One region of the Streptomyces sp. NPDC028298 genome, then DNA from elsewhere that is predicted to be linked to it. Evidence: riboswitches for the same ligand, from Rfam matches in the RefSeq annotation. Region 1 holds a riboswitch; the other holds the start of a gene.
The links. Region 1 has a riboswitch for cyclic di-AMP ahead of ACZ4TO_RS20670 (C40 family peptidase). Riboswitches for the same ligand answer to the same signal wherever they lie in the genome.

Region 1 (4,179 bases):
GACGAGACGGTCGACAAGCGCCTCTTCGGCCTGGTCGGACTGCTGACCGTCACGAACATCTTCATCGCCGTCCTGTGGACCTGACCTCGGATCCGAAGGCGAGAGCGGTACCCACGACCGCCAGGAGCCAGGCCGCCACCGCGATCCACAGCAGCACCTGCCCGGTCCCCTTGAGCCAGAAGACGTCGAGGGCGGCCGAGACCGCGAGCGTGGCCACCGCCGACATCCCCATCGGGAAGACGGACGACCAGCGCCGTACGTCGTACCGCGGGCGCGGCCACACCACCTCCGCGACGGCCAGCAGGAAGTAGCAGACGAGGTCCAGCACGAGCAGCGCGCCGGTCGTGGCGCGCAGGACGCCCTGGTCGTCGTTGTTCCACAGATACGGATTCACGTCGTGCGCCACGACGAGCCCGGCCCCGGCCAGCGCCGAGATGCCCAGCGCGCCGGCCGCGATCCAGTGGTCCCCGGCGCCCTTCCGCACCTCCCGCGGGTCGAAGTTCGCGAACGATACGACGTAGAGCGCGACCCCCACCCAGAACAGCGTCATCGCGGCGTGCGCCAGCCAGTCCGAGCCCACCTCGGCGGCGATCGTCGAGCCGAGGACCGAGAGCCCCTGCGTGGCGACGCAGACGAGGAACACCTCTCCCGCCATGCGGCGCCGCCAGTGCCGCAGCACGGTCAGCAGCAGGACCGGCCAGAGCACGGCCGACAGCGCGAGCAGGACCTCGGCGAGCGTCCGCCATCCAAGGGTCGCGAACCGGGTGCCGAGCACGGTGGTCGCCGCGACCGCGTCGAGCCCCGCGGGGGCGGCGGCCCGTCGCACCCATTGCGCCCGGTCGCCCACCAGTCGGGCGAGGAAGTCCGAGGCGAGCCCGACCCAGGCGAGCGACGCGAGGACCAGCGCGATCCGCGACAGGACCTCGTAGCCGGTCAGGTACAGCCCGGTCGAGAGGATGCCGGTGGCCATGACGGCGGCGCCGGCGGCGGGGGCCCACCCCGCCCACCAGGCGCGGAGCGGAATGGTGTCCGTCATGTCCGGTGTGTCTGGCATGCGTCGATGCTAGGGACCCGTCGAGCGGTTGCGGGCGGGCCACGCGCGGGCGGCGACGAAAACGCGGGGCACGCGCGCGGGGATCGGCAGACCCCGGCGCGCGTGCCCCGCGGCACGGGCTTCCGCGTCCGGGCTACGCCGGGCGCACCACGCTGTGGATCGCCGAGGTGCCGTCGTAGTAGATCGACTCCTCGCGGACGTACGCTCCCGGCTTCGGCGCGTGGATCATCATGCCGTCGCCGATGTAGATGCCGACGTGGCTGATGTCGTCGTAGAAGAAGACCAGGTCGCCGGGCCGGGCGTCGGCGAGGGAGACCGTCGTGCCGGCGTTCACCTGGTCGTAGGTGACGCGCGGGAGGCTGACGCCCGCGGCCTTCCAGGCGGCCTGGGTCAGGCCCGAGCAGTCGTAGGAGTCCGGGCCGGTGGCGCCCCAGACGTACGGCTTGCCGATCTGCGCGCGGGCGAACGCGAGCGCCTCCGCCGCCTTCGACGAGGAGCCCGTGGTCGTCGATCCCGACGACGACCCGGCCGTCGAGCCGGCGGCCGAGCCGGTGGCCGGGTCGGCCGTGCCGTCCGACGAGGACTGCGACTGGGCGGCCTTCTCTGCGGCGGCCTGCTGCTTCGCCAGCTCCGCCGCCTTGGCCGCGGCCTGTTCCCGCTTCTTCTTCTCGATCGCCGCCAGCCGCGCCTTTTCCTCGGAGTTCAGCTTCGAGAGCAGATCCCGGGCCTCGGAGAGCTTGCGCTGCACGTCGGCCTTGGACGTCTTGAGCGCCTTCTGTGAGGCGGTCAGCGACTCCAGGCTCTCGGTGGCCTCCGTCCGCTTCTTGGTGGTGGCCGCCTGCTCCGTGATGTAGTCGTCGACGGCCGCCTTCTGGCGGGTCGTCAGGCGGCTCATCAACTGGGTCTGGTCGAAGTAGTCCTGGGGGTTGTCGGCGAGCAGCAGGGTCGCGGTGGAGGGCGCGGCGGCCCCCGTGCGGTACTGCGCAGCGGCGAACGTTCCCAGTTCCTCGCGCGCGCTGTTGAGCTTCTCGGTGCGCTGGGCGACGTCGTCGAGCAGGGTGTCGACGCGCTTGCGCTGCTCGGCGGTCTTCTCCCGGGTCGCGTTGTACTTGTCGGTGGCGGTCTCGGCCTGGTGGTAGAGGTCGTCGACCTTCTTGGAGACCTCTTCGATGCTGGGCCGGGGCTCGGCCGAGGGGGTGGCGTCGGCGGTCTGGGAGAGCAGGGCCACGGAGGTGAGTGCCGCTGTGGCGAGGAAGGGGGTCCGTATGCCCCCGATGCGCGTGCCGGTGGGACGCGCCTTGCGGTGTGACGCCAAGAGAGGCGACTCCTTCCGTCATCCGCCTGCCGAGTTAGCTGTCGGGTTCGGGCGGGTGGTTCCGGAAGGCTGCCCTACGGTCCGTGCCCCACGGGGCGGTTGGACCGATTCACCCCAAAGTCGGTGGGTCCCCGGCTCCGGGGCCTCGCGGCACACCGGATTCGGCGGAGGCCGCCCGGCCCGGCGGAGTTCGCCGGATGCGGTCGAGCGGCCTTCGAGCACGCTAGCCAACGGGTGTGGCCCGTGTGAAGGTTGATGCCCGATACGTCCGATACATTTTCGTGACCATTCGCCAGGTGTGGCAGAGCGGCAGTGCGGCAGTGCGCCAGGTGCGGCAGACGCCACAGGTGACGCGGGTGCGGCGCGGGCGGCGACGAGCGCATGCCTCGACCACGGTCCGGGGCGACCCTTCACGCCAGGTGCCCGTACGGTCGCGCACGGTCGCGGAGTGGGGTCTCGGCGAGGGCAGGGGGCTTACTTGGTGTCCGCCGGGCGCCTCGTCACGACTTCGGGCCGAGTTCTCGGGGTGGCGGCGGGCTGTCAGTGGGGCGGCCTAGACTCGGAGAGCGATGAGCAGCCTCTTTGACGACAGCTTCCTGGCGAACCTCAAGCCCTCCGCGGGCCACGAGGACGAACACCCGCCGCCGCCCGAGGACGATCACGTACCGGAGCCGGTTCCGGACGATCTGTTCGGCGGGAAGTTCGACCTGCCGCCGAGCCGGGACGCGTACTACCGCGACGGCGCGCCCAGGCCCGCCGTGGACCCCGCGGCCCTGCTGGACGGACTGAACGAGAACCAGCGCGCGGCCGTGGTGCACTCCGGCTCCCCGCTGCTCATCGTGGCCGGCGCCGGCTCGGGCAAGACGCGTGTGCTCACCCACCGCATCGCGCACCTGCTGGGCGAGCGCGACGTCCACCCCGGCCAGATCCTCGCGATCACGTTCACCAACAAGGCCGCCGGTGAGATGAAGGAGCGTGTCGAGGCGCTCGTCGGCCCGCGCGCCAACGCGATGTGGGTGATGACCTTCCACAGCGCCTGCGTCCGCATCCTCCGCCGCGAGAGCAAGACCCTCGGCTTCACCTCGTCCTTCTCGATCTACGACGCCGCCGACTCCAAGCGCCTGATGGCCCTCGTCTGCCGTGATCTCGACCTCGACCCCAAGCGGTTCCCGCCGAAGTCGTTCAGCGCCAAGATCTCGAACCTGAAGAACGAGCTGATCGACGAGGAGGACTTCGCCGCCCAGGCCGCCGACGGTTTCGAGAAGACCCTCGCCCAGGCGTACGCGATGTACCAGTCGAGGCTGCGCGAGGCCAACGCGCTCGACTTCGACGACCTGATCATGACCACGGTCAACCTGCTGCGCGCCTTCCCGGACGTCGCCGAGCACTACCGCCGCCGCTTCCGGCACGTCCTCGTCGACGAGTACCAGGACACCAACCACGCCCAGTACGCCCTCGTCCGCGAACTCGTGGGGACCTCCGAGCACCCCGTGGACGTACCGCCCAGCGAGTACGACCTGCCTCCGGCCGAGCTGTGCGTCGTGGGTGACGCGGACCAGTCGATCTACGCCTTCCGCGGCGCGACCATCCGCAACATCCTCCAGTTCGAGGAGGACTACCCGAACGCGACGACGATCCTCCTGGAGCAGAACTACCGCTCCACCCAGACGATCCTGTCCGCCGCCAACGCGGTCATCGAGCGCAACGAGTCCCGCCGCCCCAAGAACCTGTGGACCAACGCGGGCGCCGGCTCGAACATCACGGGCTACGTCGCGGACACCGAGCACGACGAGGCCCAGTTCGTCGCCGA
Region 2 (4,179 bases), on a different contig from region 1:
CACGGCACCCTCGGCCACCTTCCCGTCCGGGCATGCCGCCGTTTCTGCTCTCAGCAGGGCCCTCTTCCACAGAGACGTACGTCCTGTACATTTTTTACAGACGTCGATCTGAGGAGGCGCGCCATGGACAGCCCGTCCGCCCGCTATGTCCTGCCCGAGTTCACGGAACGCACGAGCGCGGGACACCGGACCCTGGACCCGTACGCGAAGCTGCTCAGCGAGCGGATCGTGTTCCTCGGGACGCCGATCGACGACACGTCGGCGAACGACGTGACGGCCCAGTTCATGTACCTCGAACACCAGGCGCCCGAGCAGGACATCTCGCTGTACATCAACTCCCCCGGCGGCTCCTTCGCCGCGATGACCGCGATCTACGACACGATGCGGTTCGTCACCTGCGACGTCGAGACGGTCTGCCTGGGCCGGGCGGCCTCGGCCGCGGCCGTACTGGTGGCGGGCGGCACTCCGGGCAAGCGGCTCGCACTGCCGGGGGCCCGCTTCCTGCTCCACCAGCCGTCGGCGGCCGAGCCGCTCCAGGGCCAGGCGAGCGACCTGCTCATCCAGGCCGAGGAGTTGCTGCGGACCCGTCGGACGCTGGAGGAGATGCTCGGGCGCCACACGGGCCGGAGTCCGGAGCAGGTCGCGGCGGACATCGAGCGCGACAGGATCCTCGACGCGCCGGAGGCCCTGGCCTACGGGCTGATCGACCGGATCGTCCCGAGCCGCAGGTCCGCGCTCGACACGCCCGGCGCGAGGTGAGCGGCCGATGATCCCGGACCTTCCCCCGCTGCCCGCGCTGACCCGCGCGGAGGCCGAACTCATCGACCGCTATCTCGACGTCGTCGACCTCCTCGGCCGGATCAACCCCTCCCGCCCCGGAGACACCTATCGCGGCCTGAGGGCGGCTCAGGCACTGGTCGGCAAGGCGGAGGCCCTGCGGGACGCGCTCACGCTGATGCATCAGCGGGGCGAGAGCGAGGTGCACGCCCCGACGCTGGCGCAGGCCCTGCGGGTGCTCGGCGGAGAGCGGCGGGCGGCCCGGGTCACGGTGCCTCCCGAGTCCGGAAGTTGACGGACCCCCACCGACGGGCCGGCCCGCGCCGAAGCGGCATGACGTCCGGACCACGACTCAAACGGACCGGATGGTGTACCCCCTGACGGCGTATTCATCGGTCCCTTCCCTGACCCCTCCGAGTTGCGCAACACGCTGAGTCCGGACGCCGGATGGGCCCCGTCGTCGCAGGTGCGGGCCTCATCGCCGTCCCCAACACGTGCTCGAACGGAGGGGTGTTCACTCGAACAGTCGAGTGGTGAGTAAGCCCACAAAACACCGGTTCCGCTCGGATTTTCCGACTCTGATGAGTGAAGATCCCTTCCGACGACAAGCCCCCGCCACAGCGGCGGGGCGGTCCGGGCGGACGCCGAGTCCTGCCGCCGCCCGGATGCCCGGTCGACAGGAGTGGATCGGCAGGAGTGGAGGACCCAGCTAGACGGGTCGCCGGAACAGTTCCGGGCGGCCCTTGGGGTGAAGCCGCAGCAGCGGCCGGGCAACTTCGCCAGCCCGAATCCGACAGGTCATCCTTCACAGGCGGCTGACGAAGGGTTGCGCATGACTGCGCTCAATCGTGTCCCGTCGCTGTGGACCCGGGCCGGTACGGCCTCGGCGCTCACACTTGCCGCCGTCGGCGGCAGCCTGGTGGTTCCCGGTGTCGCACCAGACGCCGAGGCGGCCACCGTCGCGACGCGGGCACTCCAGGTCGCGGCGTCGAAGCACGGCTCCCCCTACCAGTGGGGCGCCACCGGACCGCACCGCTTCGACTGCTCGGGGCTCACGCTCTACTCGTACAAGAAGGCGGGCAAGAAGCTGCCTCGTACGGCCGCGGCCCAGTACAACAAGACGCACCATGTCTCGGCCTCGCACCGCAAGGCCGGTGACCTCGTGTTCTTCCACTCGGGCCGGAACGTGTACCACGTCGGCATCTACGCCGGTAAGGGAAAGATCTGGCACTCCCCGAAGACCGGGGAAGTGGTGAAGCTCCAGAAGATCTGGACGAGAAGCGTCTGGTACGGCAGGGTCGGCTGACCCTTTCGCCCGGGGCGGCGGACCCTCGCCGCCCCGGCGCGAGCGCCCTCAGGGCCGCCGTGACGCCCTCCCGGCCCCTCGCGGGCCGACCGGGGCCGGGGGCGGCCCCTGTGGGCCGACCATGGCCGCCGCGGCTTTCACGGGGCCACTGACGACCGCCGCGCCCTCAATGCCACTGCCGACCGCCGCGGCCTCAATGGGCCGCTGACGACCGCCGCCGCCCCAAGGGCCATGACGACCGGTCGCCTCGGGGCGGCGCCCCTCAGGGCTCCTGGGGCGGCCACCCGGCCGGCACCGGCTGGACGGGCACCGTCCACGGGAGCTCGATGGAGACCGTCTTGCCGCCCTCCCGGGTCGGTACGACGGTGAGCCTGCCGCCGCATTCGGCGGTGAGCCAACGGATGATCACCATGCCGCGGCCGTTGTCCTGCTGGACGGCCGCGGGCAGCCGCTTCGGAAAGCGCGGATGGCTGTCGGTGACCCCGATAAGCAGCCGCTCCTCCCGGTCGAGACGCACGCCGACCGTGAAGGTGGGCGACTGCCCGAACGTGTGCTGCACGGCGTTGGTCGCCAGTTCCGACACGATCAGCCGCACGGTCTCGGCGACGTCGCAGTCCCCCGGCAGGCCCCATTCGGACAGCACTTCGGCGACGAAATTTCGGGCCACGGAAACCGAGACCGGTTCGCTCGGCAGGGTGACGGATGCTTCCTGATGGTCTGCCATGGCGACGTTCGTCCCTTTCCCACGGGACCGGAGCCCGACACCGAGCGGATGGTTCGAGTACGGTCCCGGACTGGTGCTTGCGCCAGACTGCCATTACCGGGCCGGTCGCGGGTGCGATCCACCGAGTAATGCATATATCTGTCGCTCGATGCGGTGAACTCTGCGTCGGCAGAGCGTATTCGGACGACTTGGAAGGAGTAAGGAGAACAGCCATGCAGCACGGTCCCGCGGTGCGCCGCCGCAAGCTCGGAGCCGAACTGCGCGCGCTGCGCGCGGGCACGGGGCTCACGAGCGGGGAGGCGGCCCGCCTGCTCGGCTGGCACCAGTCGAAGGTGAGCCGCATCGAAACCGGCACCAGCGGGGTGAAACCGGCCGATGTGGAACGCCTGTTGCACGCGTACGGCGTCGAGGATCCCGAACTGCGCCGGCTCCTGGTCGTGTTGGCGGGCTCCGAGGTCAACGGCCGCCACCACTGGTGGCACGCGTACCGCGGGGTCCTCCCGCCGGAGTACCGGGACTTCATCAGCCTGGAGTCCGGCGCCAGCGCGATGCGCACCCTGGAGACCTCCGTCGTGCCCGGTCTGCTGCAGACACCGGAGTACGCCCGCGCGGTGACGCGGGCCGCCGTGGACGGACTGGAGGAGAGCAAGCTCGACGCCCTGGTCGAAGTGCGTCTGGCCCGGCAGGACGTGCTGCGCTCGGACCCGCCGCTCGAACTGTCCGCCGTCCTGGACGAGGCCGTGCTGCGCCGTGAGGTGGGCGGCCCCGACGTCATGGCACGCCAGCTCCGCCGGCTGCGGGAGGCCGCCGTGCTGCCTCAAGTACGGCTCCAGGTACTGCCGTTCGCGGCCGGCGCGCACATCGGCGTGACCGGCCCTTTCGTTATCTTCTCATTTCCGAACACAACCGATCTGGATGTGGTTGTTCTCGACCACTTGACGAGTAGCCTCTATCTCGAACGGAAAGAAGACCTCCAGGCATACGCCGAGGCCTTCAACGCCCTTCAGTTCCACGCCCTTTCACCCGAGGACTCGTTGGACTACATCGCCTCGATAGGCGACGACACGTAAGGAGGCACGTCATGTCTGCAATGCCTCGGTACGTACCCTCCAGCACTTCGCTGCTCCATGTGCGCTGGCTGCGCAGCAGTCGCAGTACCGGGATGAACAACTGCGTCGAGACCGCACGCCCGGGCACCGGACCCTGGTCCGGAATGGTCGCGGTGCGCGATTCCAAGAACACCGCGGGACCCGCCCTGCTGTTCACCCCGGACGTCTGGGAGGGGTTCATCACCGGGCTGAACTGACCCCGCACGGTTCACCGCTCCACCGCACCACCGGCCGGCCACCCCTGCATCTGTCCGGCCGAACGC

Region 2: it holds a riboswitch for cyclic di-AMP, as region 1 does, so the genes downstream of both, ACZ4TO_RS15755 (C40 family peptidase) here and ACZ4TO_RS20670 (C40 family peptidase) in region 1, are expected to answer to the same signal.

Annotation. Positions count from the first base shown of each region.
Region 1 is NZ_JBVHTL010000004.1:364,813-368,991, forward strand. It holds gene ACZ4TO_RS20660 (hypothetical protein) at 1-84, shown strand, start outside; gene ACZ4TO_RS20665 (tellurite resistance/C4-dicarboxylate transporter family protein) at 62-1,054, opposite strand; gene ACZ4TO_RS20670 (C40 family peptidase) at 1,188-2,369, opposite strand; cyclic di-AMP (ydaO/yuaA leader) riboswitch at 2,378-2,546, opposite strand; gene pcrA (DNA helicase PcrA) at 2,939-4,179, shown strand, end outside.
Region 2 is NZ_JBVHTL010000003.1:125,152-129,330, reverse strand. It holds gene ACZ4TO_RS15765 (ATP-dependent Clp protease proteolytic subunit) at 124-759, shown strand; gene ACZ4TO_RS15760 (hypothetical protein) at 767-1,072, shown strand; cyclic di-AMP (ydaO/yuaA leader) riboswitch at 1,434-1,606, shown strand; gene ACZ4TO_RS15755 (C40 family peptidase) at 1,610-2,083, shown strand; gene ACZ4TO_RS15750 (ATP-binding protein) at 2,346-2,807, opposite strand; gene ACZ4TO_RS15745 (helix-turn-helix domain-containing protein) at 3,020-3,877, shown strand; gene ACZ4TO_RS15740 (DUF397 domain-containing protein) at 3,889-4,113, shown strand.